Regions from separate parts of the Lysinibacillus sp. NPDC056232 genome, predicted to be linked through region 2. Evidence: riboswitches for the same ligand, from Rfam matches in the RefSeq annotation. Region 2 holds a riboswitch; each other region holds the start of a gene.
The links. A riboswitch is a leader RNA that binds a small molecule or an ion and turns the genes downstream of it on or off. The one in region 2 is predicted to bind cobalamin.
Positions count from the first base shown of each region.

Region 1 (6,121 bases), on a different contig from region 2:
GGCAGTGGGAAATACGGCGGTAAAATTGTCGAAGTATCACCACGTCCAGAACCAGTCTATTGGGAACGAAATCAGGCAATGCCTACAGACTATTATCAATTTCATGATCTTTACTGTCGTAATATTGAAATGGCTGACATTCAGATTCCTAAAAATAGACTCGTAACCGTTACAGGTGAGTCTGGTTGTGGGAAATCAACCCTTGTCAATGAGTGTATCTCTAAGGATTTTCAAAAACGCTATCCAAAAGATAAACTAGTTATGGTAGGACAAGACCGCAACCAATCGATTACTAGCCGATCAACGGTTGCAACGTTTCTTGATATTAAAAAGAAAATGACGAAATACAGCGACGAAATCGACGATATTTTCCAACGTTCCATTGAAGACATTATTGAGGAGCTTCCAAATGAAGACATCGCTCATAAACGCTTAAGTTTACTAATCAAACTTGGGCTCGGTTATTTAACGTTGGAAAGAAAAACACAAACCTTATCGACAGGTGAATTTCAATGTGTTCATTTAGTTTCTGAGCTGTTTTCGAACTCTAGAAACCCTCATACACTGTTCATTTTTGATGAACCTTCAAAAGGTTTATCGCAAAATATTTTAAACCAATTCATAGATAGTGTCAGGGACATTCTGCAAGATGAATCCGTCTCTATTATGATGATTGAACATAATGCTTATATGATAAATAGCTCTGATTTTATCGTTGATTTTGGGAAAAGACAGCAGGAACCAGTTCGACACCTTGATATTGTCGGCCATGATGATTATTTTAGTCAGCTTAACAGTACAAATAATGATGTTTCATTGCATATATCTTCAACACTAGCTTCAAAAAATGGCATTCATTACTTAGAGGGAAATCATATTAGCTATTTTAAAAATGCCGAAAACATCTATAAAGGTGGTATTTTAAAAAGCTTATCATCCATGGCTCGTTTAATTTATGGTGAATACGAATCCGCAACAATTGCACCTGTTGTCGCTATTGATTTAGAAAGACATTTGTATAGTCAGTATAGTTTTTTATACGAAATTGGTGGCCTCATCAACCATATGGTGGCGGCACATCCGACGAATAAAGATACAAGAAGCTTCGATTTCTTTAGTCAAGAAAATCATTGCCCAAGCTGTTCTGGCCGCCTGCAAATTGAAAAATTTGAATTTGATTTGGTCATTCAAGACAAAACAGTGCCATTCTGGGATGGCTTATTACATCCAGATGTGATGGAAGTCTTAAAATATTATCAATATCCAAAATTGCAATTCCTTTTTGATGAGATTAAAAATGAACTGGGTCAAGATATTAGTAAAAGCTACAATGACATGACAGAGGAAGAAAGACATACATTCCTATATGGTTTTTGGGAAAAATCATTTTATGATAAAGCAAGTAAGTCCTCAAAAAAATGGGAAGGTTTTAATTTTATCCTTGGACGTTATATCGTTATTTCGAAATCAATTATTAAAGAGCAAATGAAAGAATCAAAAGAAATGATTGCCTGTCCAATATGTCATGGAGCGGTGCTAAACCATAAGAAAAAACTAACGTTTGGAGACACTGATATTCGCGAAATTATTCATCAACCGATCGATCAGGTCATAAAAACGGTAGGGAACTTACCAGAGCTTGAAAAATTAAAAGCTATTGTAGGCGGCGATATGACTCTTACGGAAGATGTCTCCTTACTTCCTAGAGAAACACAAGTGTCGTTGAAAATGCTGGAATTAGAACTCGCAAGCTTTGCTGGATATGAAATCGTCCTACAAAATGTTTTACCATTCTGGGACAAAATAAAAGATAATATCGAAGCCATAAGCAGCAAAAATCTAATTACAATCTGTGATTTCGCCCATATTGACGAAACGAGAGAAGCCATTATTGATCAGTATTTCACGAATGGAAAATACAAAAAATTAACGTACGTTTATGAAGCATTTGGCTACAAAAAAATTGTTACACAAATTAATAAAATAAAAGCAAGTCATAAATGTCCATTCTGTAATGGGAAGAAAGTCATTTCAGAAGATAATCTCCATGATGGCGTCTATAAATTATCAGTACCATGTGTAAGTTGCTATGAAAGTGGCATCAATGATGAAGGGCGTAAGGAAATGGTCGATGGCGTAGATGTGCAAACATGGCTAACTGGCAACGTAAGTGATGTTGTGGCTGAAAGCTTGCGAACGGAGGCTGTGGCCGATATTCCCATTTTCAATCGAATTCGTGAGTTAAATAAACGAGAGATGATGGCGATATACCAATGTCTTGTGGCAAATAGTTATTAAAAGAAAGCTACCTCAAAAACTCATTTGCAAAAATAAATGCAAATGAGTTTTTATGTTATCCTGAGAAAGAGCTTGAAAAAAGTTAGTAGAATAAAAGGGGAAAGATAGGAATGACAGAATTAGTGGACTGGAAAAATAATGCTCAAGGGCATCCATTTATCGCTTCATTTAGCGGAGGAAAAGATAGTGTCTTAGCTTTATATAAAGCAATGCAGGTTGGAGAGGCGATAGGACTAATTGTCATGATGGAGGAAGAAGGGAATCGTTCCAGATCTCACGGAATGCCACCGGAACTCATACGTGCTCAAGCTAATTCTATAGGTTTACCAGTTTATACTGCAGCAGCAAGCTGGACAGATTATGAAAAAATATTTATGAGTCTTTTAGAAAAAGCTAAAAAACAAGGTGCAGAAGTTTTAGTAACAGGGGACTTAGATATGCCTGAACATGGCTGCTGGCACGACAAGGTTACGAAAAATGCTGGTTTAAATCTAGGCATGCCTTTATGGGAAATGAATCATCGTAAAGTTGTCGATGAATTCATAAACCTAGGATTTGTTACAATCATTGTTACTGTTAATTTATCTTTAGGTATGCGGGAGGACGATTTAGGGCGAACGTTAACCCACGAATACGTGCAAGAGCTTGAAGCCCGAGGGATTGACCCATGCGGAGAAGGTGGAGAATTCCATACTACAGTATTAGATGGACCCATCTTTAAACAACCTATTCCAGTTCGTAAATGTGATGTTATTAGAAGCGGAGAATATGCTTTTTTGCCTTTGGAACTAGATCAAAAGGTAAATCTTTCAGATAGTTAATCGATTCAATTCAATCGCTAAAGTGCAGACGATGATGAGATGAGCATGCATGTTCCTTTCATGCATAGAAAAACATGGGACATTGCCTATCTTTTTTTAGGCAGTGTTCCATGTTTTTAGTTTTTAAAGAAATCTTCATTGTTCTAAGTACTATCGACGAACATTTTAGTTGCCAGCCATCTCGTTTACCGACAGTATAAAATGCATTGTCTTACTGTCTGGAATAACGCAGAATAAGAAAATGATGAAAAGGGTCATCGGAGGAAAGTGACCCTTAACAATGGGAGGTGTATAGGATTAGTTTGTATGATCCTATACGTTATGAGCATGAAAGGTGGTATTTGGTATTAATAAAAACCTATAAAGCTAGTGCCGACAATAATTAATAGAATGAATAGAACAACGATTAACGCAAATGCTGAACCAGAACCACTGCCGTAATATTCAGACATAGTAATTTCCCTCCTTTCAATATCTATAATATGAATTGTTATTAAAAGGATTTGCGATATTTATCTACTAAAAAAATAAAAATAAAATTAAATATCCGGAGATTTAATAAAAGGGGTAACTTTGAAAAAGTTGTGGTAGGCAGTTATTCATTGAATACAAAAAGGTGCGCCGAAAGTCGACTGGATTGGAACTATAGTGTTTGCATCAGCGCTTTTAATCTCTTTATATGAACAAGAGGTGGATTCGTTTTCTATTTTTTTTGTATAATGACATTATTCAATCTTATTTTAAAGGGGGATACTATGATGCAAGGTTTTCTGCAGCAGTCTCAGAAATAGCTGAAGTTGAGTATGTACGTACAGCCCTTACTTTTCAAATATGTATTGGTTTCCTAGTTACTATAATTTCTATCAATCTCATCCCTATTATTCAGAGAATCATTGGTTGGGAATGGGTCTTTACCATATTAGCGATTGGACCGATTCTTGGAATACTATCTATGCTCAAATATAGAGGTACGAAGTAAATATCGAGAATGTATTGGACTTTTGATTAAAACATGACTAGTACAATCCTTTAAATTTTTAAGAAAAAATTTCTACTATTCTGAAATATATGTTATAGTAGGAGCATAATTGAATATTGTGTAAGAGTTGGTGCCAAATGATAGTTTGGCTTAAAAGGGAAGTCGGTGTAAATCCGACGCTGTCCCGCAACTGTAATTCGGAGCAAATCACAAATGCCACTGGGAAACTGGGAAGGCAGTGAGGCGTGTTGATGAAAAGCCAGGAGACCTGCCAATTTCTAGTACACACCAAATACCTACGTGGAAATAGGTGGTGAAAAGTGACCATTCAGGCACTGTGCGACAACGAATGACCTATGCGGAAGTATACACTTCTTCGTATTGTTTTTTCATTGACAAATTTAACATGCAGCCATTTTCCTAGAAGGAGAATGGCTTTTTATTATTTCTGAAAGGGTGATTGAAATGACTTATACAAGTACACTAATTGGCTACCCATACATTGGGGAAGATCGTGAATGGAAAAAAGCATTAGAAGCATTTTGGCGACATGAACTTTCTGAAGTAGATTTTCAAGTAAAAATAAAGAATATCCGATTATCTAGGATAGAAAAACAGCTTCAACTGGGCATAGATATGGTAACAGTTGGAGACTTCACTTATTACGATAGAATGTTAGATACAGCCGTGATGTTTGGTTTAGTACCTAAGCGTTTTAACTGGCAAGGTGGAAAGGTAGATTTACATACCTATTACAGCATAGCACGTGGGAACAAAACAGCAGTGGCCAGTGAAATGACAAAATGGTTTAATACAAACTATCATTATATTGTGCCAGAATTTGAAGAACAAACATTACAAATAACGGAAAACAAAGTTTTAGCAGATTTTTTAGAGGCTAAAGAAGCATACGGCATTATCGCAAAGCCGACATTAATTGGTCCTTATACATTTTGCAAACTAACGAAAGGTTATAACAAGGTAACACAAGTTGAATATTTACTGGCCATACTACCACTCTATGCCCAAGTGTTGAAAGAATTAGTGAATGCAGGTGCCAATTGGATTCAACTAGAAGAGCCATCCCTTGTAACTACATTAGATGAGACAGAAATAAAGCTTGTACAAGAAATATACGCACAACTAGCTGGAGCAGTGCCAGAGGCGAAAATAATGCTTCAAACATACTTTGAAGCATTAACCTCTTATGAAGCAATAATGGCACTCCCTGTTCAAGGTTTTGGTTTAGATTTCGTCCATGGCTATAAAGGGAATATGGAATCGCTTCGTCAATTTGGCTTTCCTAAAGATAAAGTATTAGCGATTGGTGTTGTTAATGGCCGTGATATTTGGCGTTCAAACCTAGCAGAGGTAAACTCTACGATTCAGGCAATTGAAACACTAAGTAATGCTGTAGCATTATGGATTCAACCATCTAGCAACCTACAACACGTACCAATAACGACCTCTCTTGAAAATAAGCTCGATCCTGTTCTAAAAAATGCACTTTCCTTCGCTGATGAAAAAATCGTAGAAATCGTTGAGGTAACTAAATTTAGACGAGACAAAGATGGTAGCACGATTCATAACTTATCAGAAAGTATGAAGGCGATTGAAGCCCTAAAAAATCATCCGATTCGTCAAAACCAGGTGATCCATCAGGCAGTTCAAACAGTGACAATTCAAGATTTTGAACGACATAGTGATTTTAGTCACCGCCAAAAGATTCAACAGCAAGCTTTAGGGTTACCGCTATTCCCAACGACAACAATAGGAAGTTTCCCTCAATCTGATGAGGTCAAAAGGAATCGAAATGCATGGAGAAAAAAACAATTATCGAACGAAGCATACGAAGCATTTATTGAACTAGAAACAAAACGCTGGATTGACATTCAAGAAGAACTAGATATTGATGTACTTGTCCATGGTGAATTTGAACGCACTGACATGGTAGAGTATTTCGGTGAAAAACTTACCGGTTTTGCATTTACGGAAAAAGCGTGGGTTGTATCCTATGGTTCAC
Region 1 is NZ_JBHJTF010000002.1:45,700-51,820, forward strand. Features, by position in the region: gene ACFCYJ_RS02285 (ATP-binding cassette domain-containing protein) at 1-2,298, shown strand, start outside; gene ACFCYJ_RS02290 (Dph6-related ATP pyrophosphatase) at 2,409-3,119, shown strand; gene ACFCYJ_RS02295 (YjcZ family sporulation protein) at 3,467-3,571, opposite strand; gene ACFCYJ_RS02300 (hypothetical protein) at 3,799-4,098, shown strand; cobalamin riboswitch at 4,210-4,388, shown strand; gene metE (5-methyltetrahydropteroyltriglutamate--homocysteine S-methyltransferase) at 4,564-6,121, shown strand, end outside.
Region 1: it holds a riboswitch for cobalamin, as region 2 does, so the genes downstream of both, metE (5-methyltetrahydropteroyltriglutamate--homocysteine S-methyltransferase) here and nikA (nickel ABC transporter substrate-binding protein) in region 2, are expected to answer to the same signal.

Region 2 (6,121 bases):
TCGGATATCGGTTTTCCTATCTTAGTGTCGTTTTATTTACTGCACCGGGTAGAAGTGAAATTAGATGCAATTCATGATGCGCTTGTTTCCTTAAAGTGAAATCGATTTCACAAAGATGTACGAAAGCTGTCACTTGAGTGTCCTTGTCAATATTTACATCGTACGATAGGATGGGGATAGTGTAAGTAGGGAGCGTGTTAAAGATGAGAAATAAAATAATTGGACTTGTTCTACTTTTTGCATTAGCAGCTGTGCTTAGTGCGTGTGGAAATTCAAAGTTTAAAGCAGATTATAACATGGAATTACCAGATTTTGAACATGTCAATCAACGCGGAGAAACAGTTTCTTTAGAGAGTTTAAAAGGAAAACCATGGATTGGTATGTATATTTTCACGAATTGTACATCAATTTGTCCACCAATGTCTTATAATATGACGCAAGTTCAAGAGAAGCTGAAGAAAAAAGGTGTGGAAGATTATAATATTGTTGCGTTTTCAGTTGATCCTGACGTAGATAAACCACAAGTATTAGCTGATTATTTGAAAAAATATAATGTTCCAGATCAATCAAAATGGAATCTACTTACTGGTTATTCACAAAAATATATCGAGCAGTTCGCTGTAAAATCAACAAAAATAATCGTCAGAAATGATCCTAACAGCGACCAAGTCGTTCATGGGAATCAATTTTTCTTAGTCGATAAAGATGGTGTAATTGTAAAAATGTATTCAGGATATGCAGAGAATGCAGAGGATGTCCCAATTGACACAATTGCATCAGATATAGAAACATATATTGATGAAAATTTATAATGGATAGAAGGAAACCGTCTTGATTAATAAAGAGACGGTTTTTTTTTGTTGAAATTTAATCTTTTATAACTGTAGCCTCGTTTATAGTGTAGAAGGAGGGAAAGATTTTGTCTGATACAGAATATTTAGAGCAACTAATGGAACTACATACAGATCATTTATTTCGAATCGCTTACTACTATACGAAAGATCTACGAATAGCTGAGGATATTGTTCAAGATGTATTTATTAAATTTTATCATCACCAAAAGCATTATGAAGAAAGAGGAGAAATGAAGGCTTATTTAGCACGCATGACCATTAATAAATGTAAGGATTACTTAAAAAGCTGGGCTTATCGAAAAATTACATTTCAGCATAATTTTTTTGCCAAACAAAAAACTGTTTTACAAGATACACTCATTCGTCAAGATGAACAAGCTCTTTTAGATGAAGCCATTTTACGGTTACCAATAAAGCAACGTGAAGCAATTGTCTATTTTTATTTGGAGGAGATGACGATCAAGGAGATAGCAGAACTACTGGCAATTCCTGAGGGTACCGTTAAATCTCGTTTAAAGAAAGGGAAGGAATTATTAAAAGTAGACTTACAGCATATTGAATGGGAGGTACTTTTCCATGGATAAGCATACAATGCACGTATTGAAGGATGTCTCAGCACATAAAGAAGCAATCATTCAAAAGGTTCGACAACAGGTTCAGCAAGAGCCGTATCCATCAAAAAAACTTTGGCCGCATCGTGCACTGGCGGTCATGATGACATGCTCTATCTTACTATTTATTGCATGGCAAGCTTCGAAACCGATGGATCATTTAACGACAGAAATACTTCATGAAGAAGAAAAACAATCATTCACTGATTTATTTAAAACAGAAGTTGAAGGAACAGAGACAACGTTCAGTCAGTATTTTCAAATAGCAGATCAATTTATTCACCGCGAAAATATCAAATTTTATGCACCGCTTCAAGGCTTCGAGGCTATGCAAGCAGTGGCAGCTACTATGGGGAATGCTGTCCATTTAATAGACCCTGAAGATCTTCCGTTTAAATCAAATATACAAGAGGTCTATGCGGTAACATCAGAGATGCAAGATGGTAGCCTGCAAAAGCAATTTCAATTTAGTTATAAAGAAAAGTCTCTCACTGGAGTGGATCGTCAATATATTATTTTGACAGTAACAAATGTAAATCATAATCCAGTAAACTATAAAGTTACGGAAGATAGTCAGGAGTTTTCAGGGGAAATCAGGAATGTAGGTTTGAACTTTATGAATCCTTTGTATTATCATGCGATGACACCAGATAAAGGTTTCGCGTATGTATACTATAATTATGATGAGGCAGACAAGCGTATTTATCAAATGAGTACAAAAGCCAATGAGTTTTATACGTATTATAATGGCTATGCATATCAAATAGGCTATCAATTAAATGGTGATCAACAGGAAGCACAAGAAAAAATGGTTGCTCTTGCAAGGGAATTTATCCCACACATAAATTCAGAGAATGCAAAGAAGTAATGTGGAAAATAACTGCCTGCTAAAGCTCGATTGGTGAGGGGGGAGCGATCAGTGGTGATAAAAAATCCCTCGTGAGTAAGTAATACTTTATTTTTGGCAACAACTAGTTACCAAAATGACACATCTCATTCAGTCTATATTAAAATAGTAGAAAAGGGATGGGGGGTTCAACAATGACAGTAGCGCAAACGTATTTAAATGTTGTCCAGAAAAGATTTAGAAGTGTCAAAGAGCTAGGCGATAAAACACTCGACCAACTGGAAGAGGCCCAATTGCACTGGGCGTATAATGAAGATTCAAATAGTATCGCAGTGATTGTAAAACACGTTAGTGGAAATATGATATCGAGATGGACTGACTTTCTTACGACAGATGGTGAGAAATCAACGAGAAATCGTGATGATGAATTTATGGATAGCCTTCAGACAAAAGAAGAGGTAATGACAGTATGGGAAAAGGGCTGGCAAGTATTTTTAGATGCTTTACAAAAATTAACGGAAGCTGATTTACAAGGGTTTGTAACGATAAGGGGAGAACGACATTCCGTGATAGATGCGATTGAAAGACAAATGTCCCATTATTCACAACATGTCGGTCAAATCGTTTACATTGCTAAGCAAGTAAAGGGTTCTGAGTGGCAAACAATAAGTATTCCAAAGGGACAATCTCAGCCTTTCACAGATTCAATGTTAAAAAAACATCAACAATAGAAGTAAAGCCATCTCACTAGTGTGTGATGGCTTTTTTTGTGGAATATACATACATATCTTTGTTTAAAAATCGCAAAACTTTATTATATTCAGAAAATAAAATTGACGTGTATCTTTGAAGCGTGTTATGTTTAATACAAAATTTAATATGTAACATTACAAGTTTGAGTGAAAAAACTTTTTCACTTAATTTAAAGGAAAATGGGTGTAAATCCCATGCTGTCCCGCAGCTGTAAATGAGGAGTTTTGTTTCAAATACCACTGAGTAAGTACTCGGGAAGGTGAAGCAAAATGGAGATTCATAAGCCAGAATGCCTGCTTGTAGTATGATTCATTGTAGATCTACGAAAGATAGGGAGATGGATGGAAGGCTTTTAATAATGAGTTTTTCTATCCTTATTCACGTGGAATAAGGATTTTTTTATGTCTTTTTCTAATCTATGTAATTTACATCAAAGTGAGGTGTAAATAAAGCGAGAGCAAAGTAATGACGATTACTTTGTGTTTCAAGTTAGAAGTATAGTGGAGAAACATATATATTTTAATTTTCTAACACCCAAGAATAGACAGGAGCAATCATAATGATATTTTTTAAAAAATTATTACCGTTCATTCTAATACTGATGTTATCGATTTTAGCAGGCTGTTCAAGCTCGAGTGAAGGTAATGGAAGTAAAACTTCTAGCAAAAATAATAATGAAGGAAAAATGATAACAATTGGCTGGCCGCTAGATATAGGGCCTTTAAATCCGCATACCTATTTACCAAACCAAATGACTGCGCAAGCAATGGTATATGAATCATTAGTAGAATATAACGATGACGGGACAATATCGCCGAAATTAGCGGAGAGCTGGGAAATTTCTGACGATAAAACAGCTTACATATTTCATCTTAGACAAGATGTAAAATACTCTGATGGGACAGTCTTTAATGCAGATAATGTTATTCGTAATTTTAATGCAGTTTTAGCAGATCGTGATACACACTCTTGGATGGGAATGGTGAATCATATTGTAGATGTTGTGAAAGAAGATGACTATACAATTCGTCTTCAATTAGATGCACCCTATTACCCTGTATTAAATGAACTGGCTTTTGTGCGACCATTTCGCTTCTTAGGGGATAACGGATTCCATGAGGGAGATGCAACAAATAAAGGTATTAAAGCTCCGGTTGGAACAGGTCCATGGGTATTAACCGAATATAAAAAAGATCAATATGCACTTTTTAGCCGCAACGAACATTATTGGGGTGAAAAGCCACTAGTAGACAAAGTAAAAGTGAAAATTATACCAGATTCAGAATCTATTTCACTGGCATTTGAAAATGAAGAATTAGACTTAATTTATGGTCGTGGCATTATTAGCTTAGATAACTACACTTTCTTAAAAGACAGCAATCAATACAAAACGGCTGTATCTGAACCTTTATCTACACGTGCATTACTTTTTAATACACAATCTGGTCCTTTAGCAGAATTAAAAGTACGTCAGGCTATTCAATACGCTGTTAATAAAGAACAAATGGTTGAAAGTATTACCCATGGTACAGAAAAGGTTGCCAATACACTGTTTTGGGATGCTATTCCATATGCCAATATTGAGTTAAAACCAATCCTATTTAATCCAGAAAAAGCCGAGCAGTTATTAGATGAAGCAGGTTGGACATTAAAAAATGGTGATAAAATCCGTTCTAAAAATGGGCAACCTCTTACATTAGATTTAATCTATATTGCCACAGATGCTATCCAAAAACCTATGGCAGAATTAATGCAAGGGGAATTAGCTAAAATAGGCGTTCAATTAAAACTTGAAGGCGCTGATGTAATGGTAGGGCTCCAAAAATTAATGGATAATCAAGTAGATATTAATTTCTGGCGCACAAACGGTCCACCAACAGACCCACACAGCTTCGCAAACGAATCAGCAACACCGAATGCAAATGGTGTTTATGAAGCGAAATTAGGCCTAGAAAATGCAACACAAATTGATGACAAAATACATCAATTATTAATTGGGACAGATGAAGCGGAACGTGTGCAATTGTATAAAGATATTTTAACAATGTTCCATGACCAAGCATTATTTTATCCAATTTCATATGAAACGAATAATGTTATTTACCATAAATATTTGAAAGATTTTAACCCCCGTGCATCTGAATATGATATTCCTTATGCTCAAATGGATGTAAAGTAAGAGAATGAAAAGAGAGTGGGTCTATTATGACTCCTCTCTTTTTGCACTATGAAGACTTGGGAAGTGATGAAAAAATGTACGAATCAACTTGGCTTTTTTGTCTAAAACGAGTAATTACATTACCATTTGTTTTACTAGGGGTTTCAATCATGACCTTTTTATTTATTCGTTTTGTTCCAGTAGAGCCAGCGGAGGTCATACTTAGACTGTCAGGAGTCGCCCCGACAGCAGAAGCAATACAGGCGCTACGATCGGAATTAGGCACTGATCAACCTTTGTCTATTCAATATTTTATATGGCTAAAAGGCGTGTTACACTTCGATTTTGGTACATCGTTTGTGAGTAAATTACCCGTTGCTCAAGAAATAGTAGAAAAACTACCGGCAACTTTTGAATTAGCCCTAGCTGCATTTGTGTGTATTCTTTGCTTTAGTATTCCTCTTGGTATTATAAGTGCTCTTTATAAAAATTCCGTATTTGATAAGATTGTAAGCTTATTATCTATTATCAGTGTATCCATCCCAACTTTTTGGGTAGGTTTTTTTCTTCTGTACTTATTTAGTTTGAAGCTTGGCATTTTCCCGACAAATGGTAAAGGGACGATGTTACATATAATTTTACCAGCCGTATCTTTGGCATTACCAACTATTGGGTTGTTTGTTCAAGCAATTCGTACAAGTGTCATAGAAGAATTACAAAAATATTATGTTCAGTATGCACATTTACGGGGGTTAAAACAATCTGTTATTCTCAGTCGACATGTCTTCAAAAATGCTGCTATTCCACTGACGACGATGCTTGGTATGACACTTGGGAATTTATTGGGTGGGGCAGTTATTGTCGAGCAGGTATTTAGCTGGCCTGGTTTAGGTCGCTA
Region 2 is NZ_JBHJTF010000005.1:112,890-119,010, forward strand. Features, by position in the region: gene ACFCYJ_RS05985 (YvrJ family protein) at 1-99, shown strand, start outside; gene ACFCYJ_RS05990 (SCO family protein) at 204-812, shown strand; gene ACFCYJ_RS05995 (RNA polymerase sigma factor) at 920-1,438, shown strand; gene ACFCYJ_RS06000 (hypothetical protein) at 1,431-2,333, shown strand; gene ACFCYJ_RS06005 (DUF1572 family protein) at 2,507-3,043, shown strand; cobalamin riboswitch at 3,187-3,380, shown strand; gene nikA (nickel ABC transporter substrate-binding protein) at 3,625-5,244, shown strand; gene nikB (nickel ABC transporter permease) at 5,319-6,121, shown strand, end outside.

Region 3 (6,121 bases), on a different contig from region 2:
TATCGGTTTATTAAGCAATGCTTCAACTTCGGTTTGAGCGATCGCCCACGCAATTTTTTCTTCAATTTTTTCAGTTGTCCAGCCAAGGTTCAAAGGTCCAAATGCAATATCTTGCTTAACAGTGCCAGAAAAAAGCTGGTTGTCTGCATCCTGAAATACAATTCCAACCTGTTGACGTAATTCCTTTAATGCTTTTCTACTATAGTTAAGTGCTTTGCCTTGAAAGGTTATACTTCCTGCTGTAGGCTTCAAAATACCATTTAAATGCTGAAATAATGTTGATTTTCCAGCCCCATTATGACCAAGTAAAGCGATTTTTTTCCCTTTTGGAATCTCAAGTGTAATGTCTGTTAAGGCATGAGTTCCATCTGCATAAGCGTAAGATAAATGTGTTAATTCAAAGTATAAGTCTGTCATTAGAAAAAACCTCCATAAATGATGAGGAGTATAAAAATTGCAGCAATGCCTAGCCAATTTTTTGTGTTATAAGTAACATTCTCCTGCCAATAGACCGTTTCGCCACCACGTGCTTCTATCGCATTGTTTAGCTCACGGCTTCGTTGGAACATCTCGACAAATAAAGCAACAATCAGCAGTGAAACCGAGCGAAGCCACTGCATAGGGGAGCTGTAACCTAGTCGAGCCTGTTGAGCAAGATGAATTTTTTGCATACTGTCTAAAAAGATAAAAATAAAACGATACGTTAGCTCTACTAGCTCTACAAATAGAGTAGGCAGTCTCCATTGTCGTAGGACGTAACAAATAGATTGGACTGATGTTGTGAGAATTAAAAAATACAAACAGCTTATACTGCCAAGGACGATGAAAAAAAGCTGTTGCGCTGTAAATAAGCTCGTACTGCCGATAAAAATTGTCCAATGATGAAGAGAAAATGACCAAATGTTTGTAGGCAGCGTGCTTGTTGCCGGCACTATAGAAATTAAAATGGATACTAGACTTGATAGTAAAAAAAACCCGGGTAGCAATAGTAATTTTGCATAATATGTAGCAGGGATTTTTGCACCTAAAATGATAAAAGCACTCATCACAATAAATGTAATGAGTGAAATTCGTTCATCTCTCATGATAAGTGACAATAGAAGCAGTCCAAGGGAAAACGTCATTTTTTCTAGCGGATGAACAGACGCTAGTTTATTCATATAAGCATACTTATCAATGAGTAACATCGCTTAACCCTCTTTATGTTTGCCGCGCATTAAGCCGATGAAATAGCCGATAAATGCAGCGCCAATAGCAGCTTGTAGTGCGAATAATAAGCTTTCTATTTCACCACTTGGTGGCTCCCAAAAACTTTCAAACCATGGCTCGTAGTTAGCATCTATTTCACCAATTGCTGCCTCCGCTTCGCCATCAGCACCCTCGAATTCGGCGCCTTTTTGAATAAAAAGTGGGAAGATTGCTAGCAACACAACAATTGCTAAGAGCAGTAAATTTTTTTTCATGTTAGTGAGCCTCCTTTGCTGAGAAAACACGTAAAGCTTTTAATTCACTCACATTGTATTTCTTCAAGAAGTTCATAACGATCACTGTTAAAATGCCTTCACTAACAGCAAGAGGAATTTGCGTTAACGCGAAAATACCAGCAAACTTTGTGAAAGAAGCCATAAAGCCTCCGATTTCAGAAGGGAAGGCAAGAGCTAATTGTACAGAAGTGACAACATATGTACCTAAGTCACCAAGCATTGCTGCTAAAAAGACGGCTACTGAAAATGATAACCCCATTTTTTGTGAGCCCTTAAAAACATAATAAGCAATAATAGGCCCAGCAATTGCCATAGAAAAGGCATTAGCACCTAAAGTTGTAAGTCCGCCATGGGCTAAAAGTAAAGATTGGAATAATAATACGATTGTTCCGATAACACTCATCGCTAATGGTCCAAAAAGAACTGTCCCAAGCCCAACTCCTGTAGGATGCGAGCAACTTCCCGTTACAGAAGGGATTTTTAAAGCTGATAGCACAAAGGCGAAAGCACCCGATAGCCCTAATATCATTTTTGTTTCAGGATTTTCATCAATAGTTTTACGAATAGAACGTAATCCTAAAATAATAAATGGAATCGATAAGACCCACCAAAAAATCGCCCATTCGATTGGCAAAAAGCCCTCCATAATATGCATCGCAAATGCACGATTTGGCACGAATAAAAATGCCAATAAGAAATAACTAAGCTTCCAACCTGAGAATTTCAAATATCTCTCCTCCTCACATTAAAATTTTTCGAATTAGTATGCGAACTAAACAATTTCGCCTTGGCGTAATTGCGTCAGGATTTTGAATTGTGCCAGCACATTTCATTCCTTTGAAAATCCGTGACATCCGCCGGAGGCTTTATTTTCATTCAGTAGATGTTTTGACCAAGCCGGAACCATATCTGTACTCATCTGCCACCTTGAGATGGGGTCTCTTTTGAATGAAAATAAAAAACACTTCTCCGTTTGTGGAAAAGTGCATAGCTAAAAATGCAAATAAAATTCTAATCTGCTCAGCCGCACACCTATCCTCGTAGGTTGAAACGATCACATATTTTTCGGCAGGTCTCCTGGCTTTAGTTCAACGTTTTATAGGCCTTCCCATCCTTTGGACAGTGACGTTCTCTATAAAACTCCCTAGTACAGTGGCGGGACCGCGCCGGACTTGAACCGGCTTCCCTTTTAAGCGAAATGATGAACAATTCGCACCGAAAAAAGATGAAGTTGTGAGATTTCACGACAAAGTGTAACATGATTTTCCATATATATGCTATACTTTTTATGAAAAAATTTTAAATTGAGATTCTATGTCGAAAATTCTGATAAATAGATAAAGATTTCACATATTGCTATGAAATATTAAAAAAATTGTCACAAATTAAAAAAGAAATATTGAATTTTTTAAATAATAAGATATGATAGAAACAGTTTTCTATTACATTAAACTTCTTTCAGCAGAAGTCTCCCACCTCTATAGGTAGTGAGATGAATGCAGATTTAAGTTACTTTTCAGCGGGTTCCAAACACCTGCTGAAAGAAGTTAAAGCCTCCGGCGGATGTCACGGAATCGGAAATAAGTTCTTTGTGCAAGCACAAAGCCGATTCCGGACGCAATTATGCCGAGGCATAATTGATATAATATAAATTCATATAAAACATCCATAAGTGCTTGAATATTTTCAAGATAATAGGGAAATCGGTGAGAATCCGATACAGCCCCCGCTACTGTAATAGCTGATGAAATCGCGGATGCCACTAGTGAAAACTAGGAAGGCGCGAAAGTAAAAGGAAGCTTAAGTCAGGAAACCTGCTTATGTGATAATGCATGCAAACTTTTCGGAGGGAGAAGTTGAAGCGAGAGCGAGTACCCGTATATTCGTTTTTATTTGGCTTCTACTAAACCTTTACTCTTCGACTAGAGTAAAGGTTTTTCTTTTTCCTAAAAGCAAATGAGGGGAGAACAACTATGACAACTTGGAATTTAGAGGGGATGAAAACACATCTTTTTATATGCAATGGTAGTAGTTGTATGAAAAAAGATGCTGAAGATATTACACAGGCAATTCGTGATGAAATACGGTTGCTAGCGCTTGATCAGGAAATACATACAACAAGGACCCGCTGTAATGGTAGGTGTAAGGATGCTTGTGTTGTCATCGCTTATCCTCAGGGGAATTGGTACCGTGTGTCGACAACGGAGCATGCGAAGGCACTCGTACAAGATTTAAATCATGAATCGTTACATAATGAGCATGTTTTTACATTGCGTGAAGGTTTGTTGCAGCGTACAGCGCAAACAACAGCCATTAAAGGTATTGAAAAGGAGAAAGAGGGGTAACAAAATGGCTCAAAAAGGTAAGATTTTCGTAGTTGGCTTTGGCCCTGGAGACTTTAAACATATTACGACTCGTGCTGTGGAAGCACTACAACAAAGTCATATGATTATAGGCTATAAAACTTATGTTGAACTGATTCAGGATTTAGTTAGTGCAAAGTCGATTATTAGTACTGGTATGACAGAGGAAGTTTCACGTGCTCAAGAAGCGGTGCGTCAAGCAGAGGCTGGAAGTATCGTATCGGTCATTTCCAGTGGGGATGCCGGGGTTTATGGAATGGCAGGATTAGTGTATGAGGTATTAATCGAGCTAGGCTGGACAGAAGCAACTGGTATCGAGGTAGAAATTGTTCCAGGTATTTCAGCTATTAATTCATGTGCCAGTTTACTAGGTGCTCCCATTATGCATGACGCCTGTACCATTAGTTTAAGTGACCACTTAACACCTTGGAATTTAATTGCAAAACGAGTAGAAGCGGCAGCAATGGCGGATTTTGTTATTGCTCTTTATAACCCGAAAAGTGGACGTCGTACGAGACAAATCGTAGAAGCACAACGAATTTTATTAGAATATCGTTCGCCAGATACACCGGTTGGACTTGTGAAAAGCGCATATCGAGAACGACAAGAAATTACGATGACAACTTTAGCAGAAATGCTTGAACATGATATCGGCATGTTAACAACTGTTATTATCGGGAATTCAACAACATTCTTCTACGACAATAAAATGATTACGCCACGGGGTTATCAGCGCAAATATACACTTGGTGAAGAAAAACAGCCGTTACGACCACATCAACGACTGAAGGAAGAAAATGAACCGTGGGCCATGAATCAAGAAACAGGCTCTGCGCGTAATGATTTTGCGACAGATCCCAATGCCAATCGTATAAAACCCAGTTTAGCTATAACACCTGAACCAAAGCCTAAAAAATCATCACTTGAATTGGCGACAGCAGCTCTGGCAATGGTGAAGGGAACGAGCGCTGTGAAAAGTTCACCTAAGTTTGTTCAACAAAAAATCGAATCCATTTTTGAATTAGCTGTAAGTCCAGGGGTAGCCAATAAATTCTTTACTCCTCAACAAATGATGACGTTAGCTGAGGTCGTTGGTGAGGAAGGGACGATGGAGTATACACCAGACCATCAAATTCATTTGAAAATTCCAACGTCTGAGCCTGAAGAAATTACAGCAAAGCTTCGTAAAGTGGGCTTTTTACTAACACCAATTGGTGAGGTACTTTCGTTAAAGGCTTGTGATTTCTGTTACGGAGAAAAAACCGATTCGATTCCATATGCAGAAGAGATTCAAGAAAAGCTTGGTGGTATGGCGTTACCGAAAACTTTAAATATTGGCTTTAATGGCTGTGGTATGGCGTGTTATCGAGCCGTATTTGATGATATTGGCATTGTTTATCGTAAAAGTAAATTTGATGTTTTTATTGGTGCCAAGCCGGTTGGTCGGACAGCACATGCGGCCCAGCCTGTTGTTGAGGGATTAGAACCTGAACAGCTAATACCGCTGATCACCGACATTATCGAAGAATATAAAGCAAATGCATATCCAAATGAACGTTTGTTTAAATACTTCAAGCGTGTGAAAAAGATCCTACATTTTACGTATCAGGATATGTCTTCAAAAATAAAAGTTGAGCCAGCTCCATGCGGCGACTAGTGAGGGGTAATGAGATGAAAGCAATTTTATTTGTCGGCCACGGGAGCCGTTTAGCAGCAGGGAATGACGAGGTACGCACGTTTATCGAGCAAATGACACCTCGTATTGATGATAGCTTTTTAGTAGAAACATGTTTTTTAGAATTCGCTTCGCCAAACATTGAAGAAGGTATTACGAACTGTGTGAAAAAGGGTGCTACAGAGGTGCATGTTATTCCGATTATCCTTCTTCATGCTGGACATTCAAAAATGCATATTCCAGCAGAAATCGAACATGCGCGTGAGCATTATCCGAATATAACGTTCACATATGGTCAAACAATCGGTATCCATGAAGAAATATTTGCGATTTTAGAAGATCGTTTAGCAGAAATCGGCTTTAATGCGGAAGAAGAACATAAGGATACTGCCATTTTATTAATTGCACGAGGCGGTAGTGACCCATATGCAAATGGTGATTTTTATAAAATTACACGTTTGTTATGGGAAAAACTCCCGGTTCAGTATGTAGAAAGCGCGTTTATGGGCGTAACAGATCCTCGTGTTGAAGAAGGAATAGAGCGCTGTGTGAAGCTGGGTGCTAAAAAAGTCATTATGCTACCATACTTTTTATTCACG
Region 3 is NZ_JBHJTF010000003.1:38,411-44,531, forward strand. Features, by position in the region: gene ACFCYJ_RS03425 (energy-coupling factor ABC transporter ATP-binding protein) at 1-417, opposite strand, end outside; gene cbiQ (cobalt ECF transporter T component CbiQ) at 417-1,187, opposite strand; gene ACFCYJ_RS03435 (energy-coupling factor ABC transporter substrate-binding protein) at 1,191-1,463, opposite strand; gene ACFCYJ_RS03440 (energy-coupling factor ABC transporter permease) at 1,465-2,211, opposite strand; cobalamin riboswitch at 2,535-2,719, opposite strand; cobalamin riboswitch at 3,138-3,320, shown strand; gene ACFCYJ_RS03445 ((2Fe-2S) ferredoxin domain-containing protein) at 3,458-3,829, shown strand; gene cobJ (precorrin-3B C(17)-methyltransferase) at 3,834-5,504, shown strand; gene ACFCYJ_RS03455 (sirohydrochlorin chelatase) at 5,519-6,121, shown strand, end outside.
Region 3: it holds a riboswitch for cobalamin, as region 2 does, so the genes downstream of both, ACFCYJ_RS03440 (energy-coupling factor ABC transporter permease) here and nikA (nickel ABC transporter substrate-binding protein) in region 2, are expected to answer to the same signal.